4 regions of the Lysinibacillus sp. CNPSo 3705 genome follow, and region 4 is predicted to be linked to each of the others. Evidence: riboswitches for the same ligand, from Rfam matches in the RefSeq annotation. Region 4 holds a riboswitch; each other region holds the start of a gene.

Region 1 (3,217 bases), on a different contig from region 4:
GTTTCGATAGTGTCCGGCAGCTACAAATAGCCCCTTAATAGTAGGATGCTCGCCAATATAGGGAATCCCATCAGCTGTCTGCGGCCTAATTCCTGCCCACACCCGTTCCCACGGGGCATCTTTCAGCTGGGGAATCAGCTTTACGGCTTGTTCAATCAAGGTAGCAATTCCTCCAGCTGTTACTTGTTTATTAAACGTATTTTCCACGACTGTGGCCCCAATGTAAATTTCGCCATTTCGCTTAGGAACAAAATAACAGCGTTTATCTGAAAAAATTGACCTGTGAACGATCGGCTTATTCGGCTTTACAGAAAAACATTCTCCTTTCACAGGATAAACGGTCAAGTTGATTCCCGTATTTTTCATTAAATCGGCAGCCCAGGCGCCGGTAGCGACAACGACCTGTTCACAATAGAAGGCTCCCGCTGGTGTGTTTACTCCTTTGACAACGCCGTTTTCATAAATAAAAGAAAGGACCTCTGTATTTTCGCGGATTTCTGTACCAAAATGCTCTGCAGCTTTTGCGAAGGCAAGTGATAATTTTGCAGGCTGCACATGGCCGTCATTTGGAAGGAACATCGCACCGGCAACAGTTGGTGCTAATGCAGGTTCCATTTCTCTTACTAGTGTTGCATCGAGCCATTGGATGCCGGAATCCCAGTTCTGCTGGAACAATACCTGACTTTTTAACGCTGTAGCTAATTCTTCCGTTTCTGCAATTTTTAACATGCCTTTATTCACAAATTCGATATCGATCCCCGTATATGTCAGTAATTCATTAGTGATGGAGGGGAACATCGCCTGGCTTTTTAATGCCAATTGGAAAAATGGACCGTCGTGTTCCATTTCCGCCTGTGCTGCCAGCATACCTGCTGCTGCACTGGAGGCTTCGTTGGCCAAAGTTCCTTTTTCAAGAATGACGACTTTTTTTCCTAGTTTAGAAAGTTGATAGGCAATGGAAGAGCCATTAATTCCTCCACCGATAATGGCAACATCAAATGTATTTTTCACTCATCACATCTCCATTTTAACTTCTTTTTGATAGACTTTTATTGCAGATAGAGGATCATCGGAGTTTAAAACGCCTGACATCACAGCAATACCGTCGGCCCCGCTGTTTATTACCTGTTTAGTATTTTCAGGAGCAATACCGCCGATTGCAATAACAGGAATATCTAGTGAACCAGTAAGTTTTTTTAATTCCTCTAAACCCCTTGGTTTCAATCCTGGCTTTGATTGGGTAGAAAAAATATGACCATATATCACATAGTCGGCTCCCAAGCGTTGAACCTTTTTTCCTTCTTCGACCGAGTGAATGGAACAGCCAACCGTCAATTGAGGAAAGTTGGCTTTAATCATAGATGCATTTAAACTATGATAGGCTAGTTGGACTCCTTCCGCACCTGTAATAACGGCAACATCCACCCGGTCATTAATGATTATTTTGGATAACGGAACGCCAACTCGGGAAAGCAGGTTGACAGCTTCATATAATTCTTTTGCCGTCATTTGTTTTTCACGCAAATGGATAGCGTCGGCATATGGATGGATGTCTGCTAAAATTTCACTTAGTTGTTCCATTGGCATTTTTCCATTAGAAATGAGATGAATCGCTTTTGATAATAGAGTAATGGGGGTCACCTCTTTAAGACTTACCCGCCTTCCAAATGTAGGATGCAAAAAAGCCACTTTCTTTTTGGTAAAGAAAGTGGCTGGAGATGAAAAGGACAGATTTCCGTATACCACTTCCCTACGCTGGTATTAACCAGGTCAGGTTCATAGAGTCCCGAAGTCACACTTCAATCTCAGCCTTTACAAAGGCACCCCTAGCGGATAAGTTATTTATTTTATTTAATTTATTTCCAATATTAGCACTATTCATGAAGATGTCAATCATTATGAATAGATTACTAGGGGTTCCATTTATTTGGCTGGGGGAAAAATGAATTTACAGAACGGGAGAATCAAGATGAGACGTCAATTCAGCAATTACTAAATTGCTATGAAGGTGATTTTTTAGCGGAGTAAGAATATTCATGGGCTATTCAAATAAGACTCCGCTTAAAGCAAAGAGTATTGTGCGCTTGAAGAGTATGTTGTAAGTATAAACTTTGTTAATTCGCTTTTGAAATATAATTGCTTACAAAAGTTGCTAGAGCTAGATGAATTCAATGAACAGTATATGTTTCTACTGTTAGAATTTTTAATTGAGCAAAATAAAAAACAGGATTGTTTAAAATGCTTTGAAACTATACAGGCAAAATTAGCTGAAGGTTTATCTGTTCCCAAAGATATAACGAATACTTGGTAACTATATAGATTTCTAGCAGTCTCAAATATTAATATTTAAAGATAAGGCTTAAATGATATCGGATAATCTTTAGTTTTCTTATACATTTCGATTATACAAGCTGCTAATTGTTGAATACCAAGTTCTATTTTCTTTTCTTCTACTTGTGAAATACTTAGTCGGATTGCTTTCTTAAATGCTGACTCATCACATTCTTATATAGTAGAATGTGAATTTTTTAAGACATTATCCATGTTATAAAAGGTTGAAACTATACACTAGTGTCGGTATAATCTAAAATATAAACGACAACGATGTATAGTTTTTTATGTGCGTTTTGTCACTCATTAAGGAGGTGGCTTATGGCTCCAAAAGTTAGTGAAGAATATAAAAAAGAACGAGAGAAAGAACTGATAGAAGCGGCTAAGAAGGTGTTTATCGAGAAAGGTTTTGTTCGCACAACTATGCAAGATATTATGGACGAAGCTGGAATATCCAGAGGTGCATTGTATAGCTATTTCGATAATATTAATCATGTCTTTATCGAAGTTTTAAAATATGATGACCAGAAAGACATTCAATATTTTGTGCCATCTGATGAAGGCCTACTTTGGCCACAAATAAAAAACTGGATTGAAGAACAGCAAATTTATATTGAGGCAATTGACCAAACATTGCTCTTTGCAAAGGCGGAATTCTTTTTATCATATAAATACGTAAATAATAAAGATAATTTCCCTTACATTTCTGAACGCTATAATCGAACTACTGAAGCAATAGAAGAAGTATTGAAAGAAGGAATGCGAAAAGGAGAATTTAGACCTCAACAATCTACTGATTCAATTGCGAGGTATATCCTATCATTTATTAACGGTTTAATGTTGGACACATTTCAACTGGGACATGAACAAACAAAAGTAAAGGATC
Region 2 (3,217 bases), on a different contig from region 4:
GAATAAATTTTTTAGCCTCCTCAATCGCATTTTCTAAAGATAGTCCACGACCAAGAAAAGCAGTTAATGCAGCGGAAAACGTACAGCCTGTACCATGCGTGTTTTTCGTTGCAATACGAGTGGACTGCATGGAAAATGACCGACCATCTTGGAAAAATACATAATCAGTAGCATAACGTTTATCCTCTAAATGACCGCCTTTAATAATGACGCATTGAATGCCTATTTGTAATAAGACGTTAGCTGCTTCTTTAATATCTGTTAAAGAAGTGATTTTCCTTCCAGAAAGGGTTTCCGCCTCTGGAATGTTCGGTGTGACCACTGTTGCTATAGGTAGCAAATAACTGCGTAATGCCTCAATTGCTTCTTGCTGTAATAAGCTTTCGCCACCTTTTGCAATCATGACAGGATCTACTATAAGCGGACTATTTATTGCAGTTAAAATCCGTGCAATTGATTGAATAATTTCCGAGGAAAACAGCATTCCGGTTTTAATAGCACTTATTGGAAAATCCTCGATAAGCGCTTGAAGTTGTTTTTCGACAAAACTAACTTCAATTGGTAAGACATCCGATACCCCGAGTGTATTCTGGGCGGTTAAAGCTGTAATAACAGACGTTCCAAATACCTTTAATTCCTGGAATGTTTTTAAATCAGCCTGTATCCCTGCGCCGCCACCACTATCAGAACCAGCAATTGTCGTGACAATATGCATCATTGTTCACCACCCTTGGAGAGGCGGTGTAGTTCGTTCAATACTGCAATTTGAAAATCGCCAATAGCTGGGGAGGAAGAAGCAGCTTGCTCTGCCACTTTTTTATAAAGCGATAATGTTTCTATTAATTGGTCAAATGGCTTATGTCCTACAAGATAGGAAGCACAACAAATGGCACTCAATAAGCAACCTGTTCCAGTGACTTCTGTCATTTGTGAATTTCCACCTGTAATCCATTGCTGATGTTCGCCATCAGTAATAAAATCCTTTTCACCGGTCACAATTACAATACAATTGTAAAGCTGAGCTACTTTTTGTGCCTCAACTTCTAAAGAAATTGAACCACTACCACTATCTACGCCTTTTTGTTGCCATTCTATATTGGCTATTGCTGCAAGCTCTCCGACATTACAACGAATAGCAGCAAAATTTATTTCCTTGAGTAATTGTTGTACCGTTTGCTTCCGGTAAGTTGTTGCACCTGCAGCAACAGGATCTAAAACAACGGGAATGCCAAGAGCATTTGCTTTTTTTCCTGCAAGTAACATTGATTCTTTCATTCGCTCATTAAGGGTACCGATATTTATTAATAAGCCTGAGGCAATTGCGACCATTTCTTCAACTTCACGACTGTCATCTGCCATAACTGGTGAAGCGCCTATAGCTAATAAGCCATTTGCTTGGAAATTAGCTACAACATAATTAGTAATGCAATGAATTAATGGATTTTGTTTACGGATAGTATGAAATAACATTTTTAGTCCTCCTTGTTGGATGGACGTAAGCGTGCAAAAAAGGCTCTTTTTCGTGTAGAAAAAAACACGCAAAAGAGCCTTTCATCAGTAAATAGATGTGAATTGCTCCCTACGTCAGTATTAACTAACAGGTTCAAAGGGTCAGGTTTTACCTTCTCAACTCTAATTGAGTCCCCCTGCAATCATGCTTTTAGTTGACCAAAATGTACCATATTATTCATTCGTGTTCAATAGGTCTTTTTTCTTCGCGAAAACAGCACTAATGCTATGTCAAAAATTGATAGTACTAATACGTGACTGATGCCATATAGCAGAGCATGATAGATGTCACGACTTTAATGAATTGGAGTGAATTCCATTGAAAATGATAAAAATTGAGTTTTATAATGAGCGTACAAAAGGGGGCATTTGCCATGAAAAGAGAAGATTTAATCGCACCAGAATGGTATAACATTTCAGATGAAATTGAAAAATATGCACAGGATTCTACTAAAAATGCATTATTAGTTTATAACGAAGATGAGGAAATTCAATACTTAACATATCGAGCTTTACTTGAAAAGGCAAATCAGGCAGCACATGTATTTACAACTCAAGGTTTAAAAAAAGGTGATGTTATGTTGGTTATGGTGCCAAGATCAGTTGAAGCGTATATCGTTTATATTGCTGCCTTAAAGGCAGGCTTAACGATTATACCTAGCTCAGAAATGCTAAGAACGAAGGATATTGAATATCGAATCAATCATGCCAATGCAAAAGGCGTTGTTGCATTTGAACCTTATATTGAACAATTTGATAATGTTGGAAATTTACAAGAAATACAGCAGTTTGTTATTGGTCAAGCACAGGAACCTTGGCAGCCATTGCTTGAAAAGATGCAAAATCAACCGACGACTTACATAAGTTCTACACCGACTAAGAGTACAGACATTGCATTTTTAGCTTATACGAGTGGTACAACAGGCAATCCAAAGGCAGCGGTTCATACACATAGCTGGGGTTATGCGCATTTGCGAACTACTGCACCAAATTGGTTAGGTGTACAAGAAGGTGACATTGTTTGGGCTACCGCAGCACCAGGTTGGCAAAAATGGATATGGAGTCCGTTCCTTGCTACTTTAGGAAGTGGAGCGACAGCATTTGTTTACAAAGGTCACTTCGATGCGGCAACCTACCTTTCATTGCTTGAGAAATTCAATATTAATATTCTGTGTTGCACACCGACCGAATACAGATTTATGGCAGGACTTGAAAATTTGCAAGACTTCAATTTAAGTACGATACGTCAGGCTGTGTCAGCCGGTGAACCTTTAAATAGTGAAGTGATAAAAGTATTTTCCGACGTCTTTAATGTACAAGTACGTGATGGTTATGGACAAACAGAGAATACATTACTTGTTGGAACAATGGTAGGGATGGAGGCTAGAATGGGCTCAATGGGCAGACCTACTCCAGGTAATACGGTTGAAATTATTAATGATTTTGGAAATCCTACTGTAATTGGAGAAGTAGGAGATATTGCTGTGCATTGTGAATCACCCGCGTTATTTAAGAAATATTTAAACGATCCAGAACGTACAAATTTACAATTCAGGGGCGAATGGTATATTACAGGAGATCGTGCATATAAAGATGAAGATGGCTATTTTTGGTTTGAAGGACGTGGAGATGATGTCATTATTTCGTCTGGGTATACGATAGGTCCATTTGAGGTAGAAGATGCGTTATTGAAGCATCCAGCAGTAAA
Region 3 (3,217 bases), on a different contig from region 4:
ACTGCCAGCCTGTTTAAATTCCTCTGCCTTCTCCTTCATACCTTTGTGGATTGCTTCAGTCGTATTTAAGTCATTCTCTTTTGCATAATTACGAATATCCTGTGAGATTCTCATACTACAAAACTTAGGTCCACACATTGAACAAAAGTGCGCAGTCTTTGCCCCTTCTGCAGGCAATGTTTCATCATGGTATTCAACTGCACGCTCTGGATCTAACGAAAGATTGAATTGATCGCGCCAGCGGAATTCAAATCGTGCCTTAGATAGCGCATCGTCACGCTGCTGTGCTCCCGGATGCCCTTTCGCTAAATCGGCAGCATGTGCAGCAATTTTATACGTAATAACCCCTACACGAACATCGTCACGATTTGGTAGGCCGAGATGCTCTTTTGGCGTCACATAACAGAGCATTGCCGTACCATACCACCCTATCATTGCAGCACCAATAGCCGATGTAATATGGTCGTAACCAGGGGCAATATCTGTTGTCAGCGGCCCTAAAGTATAGAAAGGAGCTTCCTTACAAACCTCTAACTGTTTATCCATATTTTCTTTAATAAGATGCATTGGTACATGCCCTGGTCCTTCTACCATCACCTGTACATCATGCTCCCAGGCAATTTGCGTTAATTCCCCTAGCGTTTCTAGCTCCGCAAATTGAGCCTCATCATTTGCATCTGCAATAGAACCAGGACGTAAACCATCACCTAAAGAGAAGGCAACATCATAGGTTTTCATAATTTCGCAGATTTCTTCAAAATGAGTATATAAGAAGCTCTCTTGATGGTGATATAAACACCACTGCGCCATAATCGAGCCTCCTCGAGACACTATGCCTGTTACACGATTAGCCGTTAATGGTACATAGCGTAGCAATACCCCTGCATGAATCGTGAAGTAATCAACACCTTGCTCAGCCTGTTCGATTAACGTGTCACGATACACCTCCCACGTTAAATCCTCTGCCACTCCATTTACTTTTTCTAGCGCTTGGTAAATCGGCACCGTTCCCACTGGCACCGCGGCGTTACGAATAATCCATTCACGTGTCGTATGGATATGCTTACCAGTAGATAAATCCATAATGTTATCAGCACCCCAGCGTGTAGCCCACGTCATTTTTTCTACCTCTTCTGCAATAGAGGATGACACCGCTGAATTTCCAATATTGGCGTTTATTTTTACGTGGAAGTTACGTCCAATAATCATCGGCTCTGCCTCAGGGTGATTAATATTAGATGGCAAAATAGCACGTCCCGCCGCGATCTCTGAGCGCACAAATTCTGGGTCCATATTTTCGCGTATCGCTACAAATTCCATTTCTGGAGTAATAATTCCCTTTCGTGCATAGTGAAGCTGCGTTACATTTTTACCTTTCTTCGCACGCAAAGGCTTTCTAGATAAATTCGGAAAAACATTTTCATTCATTCGTGGATCATCAGCTTTGCGGAATCCATTATCTTCTGGCTTGATAGTACGCCCTTCGTATTCTTCAACGTCACCTCGTTCTTTGATCCATGCACTACGTAAAGCTGGTAATCCTTTCGTAATATCCACCTTATACGCAGGATCCGTGTACGGGCCGCTCGTATCATAAACACGTACTGGTGCATTTTCCTCCTCCCCAAAGCTTCCTGTCGTTGGACTTAGAGCAATTTCACGCATTGGCACTAAAATATCTGGTCGAGAACCTTCTACGTAAACTTTTTTACTTCCTTCAAAACTAGACATAATTGTAATATTCTTGTCGCTAACTGTTGTCATAACTACTTCGCTCCCTTTTATATTTTTACAAGGACCGAATCTAGCTCACCCCAATAAAGACAAAAGCCGAATCCAAAAAATTTTGGATCCGGCTAAGAATGTAAAGGTATAGTTATTGCAAATACATTGAGTGCAATAATGGTTAACTTTCCCACGCTGGTATGAGCCAGATCAGGTCCAAAGGGTCAAGAAACCTCTATGCGTTTCCCTCTCAGCCTGACTCATCAGACTCCCCTAGTTAATGCTATTAAGTTTGATGCTAGTGTAGCAGATATTGTTAAGAGATGGAAGCTTCATTTGTTTTTTTTGCTTATCATCATAACGTGTGGTTGATTTCCGTTCCGGCTGGACGCTTTTTTGCTGCCGCTTCGCTTTCGCACAGAGCAAAGCTTCCTGGGGGCGTCCGATGAGCCGCTTCGCTTCGCTGCAGGGTCTCATCTGTGACGCTAATCCCCAAGGAGTCGCCCAGCCTCCACTCCAATCAACTTATATCTTGTTTTAACAAATATAAATCACTAGCTTTTAATTCAGAAAAAAAGCTCCTAACTCCTGAAAAGCTTTCCACCCTATCTTTTTATATGGCACCCAACTGTTAGGTAAACAACAGTTCCGCTACATAAATCACGATTGTCACTGTAATACAGCTCACAATCGTTGAAAATAAAACTGTTTGTGCAGCAGTTGCCGATTCTACGTCATATTCTAATGCAAGACTAGAACTATTTCGCGATGTCGGGAACGAACTAGCTATAAAAAGTGACTGTGCCACGACACCATCAAGACCAAGCGCAAAAATAATTAGCAATGCCACGGCTGGCCCTATGACTAGTCGTGTAAAACAGCTAATGAATACTATTTTATTGAACATGGATTTGATTTCAAGTTGCGATAGTTGAGCCCCTAAAGTTATTAATGCTACAGCGATAAAGCTATCCGCCACATGGTCTATCGGAATTCTTACAAACTGCGGAATAGTAATAGTAAAATAGTTCATTGCAACACCAATAATAAGTGCATGAATAATGGGCATTTTGAGGAAGTCTTTCACAATAGACATGCCCGATTTTGTTGAAGAAATTAAATTGTACAAGCCGTAAGTATAGGTCGTCATATTTTGAAATATAACGAGAATGACCTGAATCGCCACGCCAATCGGCTGAGTCACAAAAATCATTTGTGCAACTGGAATTCCATAGTTTCCCGAATTAATGAGGACAACACTATTTTTAAACACCGCAGCCTCTGTTTTTACTAAGCCTAGTCCCTTTGCAAGAAAATGACTAAGCACCATTTGGCTTCCGATAAAGAGTAGAATAAATAACGCAACTTCCCCAAGCACAGACAGCTCTATACTCGTTTCATATATATTCACAAAAACTGCTGCTGGCATGAAGCAATATGTAATAAGTTGAGATAACGCCTTTAAATTAAAGCGAAATTTCTTTTGTAAAAC
Region 4 (3,217 bases):
CAATAATTTGTAGTAAAGTCGTTAGCTCACCTTCCATGGTCGTTTCTAATGGATGAACTTCATATTTCACCCCTGATGCGTCGATAACCGCAATCGCTGCATCGACAAACGGGATCACATCTTCATATTTTTTAGTTTTCGGGATAATTTGTACACTTATTAATGAGTTTGCCATATTACTTTGTCTCCTTTTTCGGTAAAAAGTCGTTTGTAAATGCTTGTTTTGCGTTAAATTCGCCCTCTAAAACTTTATTGTCCGCCATCCATTTCGCGTAATTTTCCCAGACAGCTAGCTTTTGCTCGCCCCATTGTGCTGCGTCGCCTTGATACTTATCTGCTAGCCATTCCTGACTTTTATGCACAAGGTTTTTATCTAAATCAGGTACCGCTTCTAGTAAAATAACAGCTGCTTCAGTTGGATGATTGATTGCATATTCATAGCCTTTTGCTGCAGCAGCGACAAATGCTTTTACCGTCTCAGGATCATCCTTAATCATTTTTTCATTTGTAGCAAGTACAGGTGTGTAGTAATCTAACTGATCACTATAATCAGTTAAATATAGCATGTTTAGTTTTTCGCCACGCAGCTCTGCTTCAATACCTGTCCATGCATAATAAATCCACGCAAAATCAATATCTTTTTTCATCATTGTGAAGAAATCTATATCGCCTGCATTGACAATATCTAATTTATTAATATCTGCATTTTTTGTTTGCATTAGTGATTGCAGTACAGCCTTTTCAAGTGGTGCCCCCCAGCCACCGTATGTTTTACCTTCAAAATCCTTTGGTGACGTAATGCCTTTTGATGCAATGGATGCGAAGCCAGAAGTATTATGTTGAATAATCGCCGCGATCGATACTAAAGGTACATCTTGTACACGTGCCTGTGTAATCCCTTCCTGATAACTTACGCCAAACTGAGCCTTGCCAGACGCCACAAGCTGATCTGCTCCCGCTTCGCCGGGTAATATTATATCTACATCTAAACCCTGTTCCTTAAAGAAGCCAAGTTTTTCCGCTACATATAAACCGGTATGATTTGTGTTCGGTGTCCAATCTAGAACAACCGATACTTTTGTTAATCCTTTAGCATCCTTTTTAACCTCTTTTTCGCTACAGCCCACTAATGTGAAAAGTGCAGCCATTAGGACCAATAACCATTTTTTCATGCTTAATCCTCCAAGTAAGTAGTGTGAAATGTTCATGAATGAATGTTTTTACCAGAAGAAAGCGTTCACGGTCTGTGTATACAACAAAAATCTGAAAACAAAAAACGCCTAGGATTCCTCCCAGACGTTTTACTATCAATATCAAAAATTTTCTTTTTGAATAGATGTTCCCTACGCTGGTACGAGCCAAATCAGGTTCAAAGGGTCAGTGTCTATCGGACACAATCTCAGCTGGCAACACCAGCCCCCCTACATTCTTTCCATATGAACTTTTCGTGATTATTATACCCATATCTATCCGGAAATGACAAGGATCTATTTGCGTAAAAGCACTGCTCATATAATTTTAAAGCTCTATCTCTTCAATTCCGTCCTTTTCTTTGTAAAAATCACCTAAATGATGAAAAATAGCAAAAAAAAGATCTAGCATTCTAAACGACGCAATTAATTGAGCATCGACCAACCCTAATTTCAACCGACTTTATCATTATATAAAGCGCATCATACAATCCGAGCTCAATAGTTTCAATTAGGTAAAAAAAGCCCAGCTCTCACAAGGAACTGGGCTAGAAAACTAAAACTTATTTCTCTTCTTTTTTGATCGTGAAGACATGTGAAATGGCACCGTCAGTAGCAATGTCTACTTTAAAGGAACCGTTGGAGTGGCGATCTGCACGAGTTAATGCTTGTACATCAAGAATCTCTTGCACACCCTTTTCCGTCTCGATTGTTAGTTGTTCCTCATCTGTAACCTTTACTACAGCCACGATACGATGTGGGTTCGCTTTTAATTCTGTTAACACTTTTAAGCCGCGTTTTGCACGACTCGTCATCTCTACCTCAGCAACATTCATTTTTTTCACCGCACCGCGATGTGTCACAATTGCAACATATGCCGTGGCATTTGGCGGTAAAACATTGATGCCAACTAATGCTTCGCCGTCTTTCAGCGTAATCCCTTTCACACCGCCTGTTTTAACACCCGTTACTGGCAATTCCTCTATTGGGAAACGAATAGCATAGGCAGTATCTGTCGTTAACATTAATTCTGCTTCGTCTGTCACGATGTCTGCAAAAATCATTTCATCGCCAGACTTAACATTCATCGTTTTGATCGGCTTTGAATAACGTGTAACAGCATAATCAGCTAAAGGTGAGCGTTTAATTTGTCCATCTTTCGTAGCTGTTAAAATATACGTATTTGCTTGTTCGAATGTTTCAAAACCGTATACAGCAATAATAGATTCATCTTCCCCTGTCGGTACAATACTTGAAATATGCTGACCAAGATCTTTCCAGCGAATATCAGGTAGTTCATGGACAGGTTGATAAATATAATTGCCTCGATTTGTGAATAACAGTAGATGATGCTGTGTATTTAAATTTGCTTCATATAATAAATAATCGGAATCCTTCATCGCAAAATCCTGACCATTCGAAGCTGCATGTGAACGTGTAGATGTACGCTTAATATAGCCATCCTTTGTGACCGTCACTACAACCTCTTCACTTGGGACAAGGACATCTAACGTAATTTTGATTTCTTCAATTTCTTGTTCGATTTTTGAACGACGAGGCTCTGCAAAGCGTTTTTTAATGTCAAGTAGTTCCTGTTTAATAACACGTACAAGCTTTGCTTCACTATTAAGAATACCTTCAAGCTTAGCAATCAATTTATTTAATTCTTCCTGTTCAGCTCGTAATTCGGTAATATCTGTATTTGTTAAACGGTATAATTGCAGGCTAACGATTGCCTCTGATTGCACTTCGGTAAAGTCAAACTTCTCCTGTAAATTCGTTTTCGCATCTCGTTTATCATTAGAAGAACGAATGGTTGCAATGACTTCATCTAAAATGGACAGTGCCTTGATCAAGCCATCAACAATATGCGAACGATCTTTTGCCTTTTGCAAATCATAAATGGAGCGGTTCGTCACGACTTCCTTTTGATGGGCAATATAAGAATCCAGTAACAATGGTAATGTCATCATTGTCGGACGACGATTATGAATAGCAATCATATTAAAATTATAAGCTACTTGTAA

Evidence for each region. Region 4 has a riboswitch for thiamine pyrophosphate ahead of PVA17_RS02720 (ABC transporter substrate-binding protein). Riboswitches for the same ligand answer to the same signal wherever they lie in the genome.
Region 1: linked by a shared signal. The riboswitch ahead of tenI (thiazole tautomerase TenI) and the one ahead of PVA17_RS02720 (ABC transporter substrate-binding protein) in region 4 are both predicted to bind thiamine pyrophosphate.
Region 2: linked by a shared signal. The riboswitch ahead of thiM (hydroxyethylthiazole kinase) and the one ahead of PVA17_RS02720 (ABC transporter substrate-binding protein) in region 4 are both predicted to bind thiamine pyrophosphate.
Region 3: linked by a shared signal. The riboswitch ahead of thiC (phosphomethylpyrimidine synthase ThiC) and the one ahead of PVA17_RS02720 (ABC transporter substrate-binding protein) in region 4 are both predicted to bind thiamine pyrophosphate.

What each region holds. Positions count from the first base shown of each region.
Region 1 covers NZ_JAQZSD010000014.1:56,362-59,578, forward strand. Annotated here, with positions in the region: gene thiO (glycine oxidase ThiO) at 1-1,011, opposite strand, end outside; gene tenI (thiazole tautomerase TenI) at 1,015-1,641, opposite strand; TPP riboswitch at 1,731-1,838, opposite strand; gene PVA17_RS08385 (TetR/AcrR family transcriptional regulator) at 2,653-3,217, shown strand, end outside.
Region 2 covers NZ_JAQZSD010000045.1:22,684-25,900, reverse strand. Annotated here, with positions in the region: gene thiD (bifunctional hydroxymethylpyrimidine kinase/phosphomethylpyrimidine kinase) at 1-715, opposite strand, end outside; gene thiM (hydroxyethylthiazole kinase) at 715-1,470, opposite strand; TPP riboswitch at 1,560-1,658, opposite strand; gene mbcS (acyl-CoA synthetase MbcS) at 1,884-3,217, shown strand, end outside.
Region 3 covers NZ_JAQZSD010000021.1:43,103-46,319, reverse strand. Annotated here, with positions in the region: gene thiC (phosphomethylpyrimidine synthase ThiC) at 1-1,764, opposite strand, end outside; TPP riboswitch at 1,896-2,010, opposite strand; gene PVA17_RS11240 (AEC family transporter) at 2,357-3,217, opposite strand, start outside.
Region 4 covers NZ_JAQZSD010000004.1:83,450-86,666, reverse strand. Annotated here, with positions in the region: gene PVA17_RS02725 (thiamine-binding protein) at 1-175, opposite strand, end outside; gene PVA17_RS02720 (ABC transporter substrate-binding protein) at 177-1,172, opposite strand; TPP riboswitch at 1,324-1,433, opposite strand; gene parC (DNA topoisomerase IV subunit A) at 1,754-3,217, opposite strand, start outside.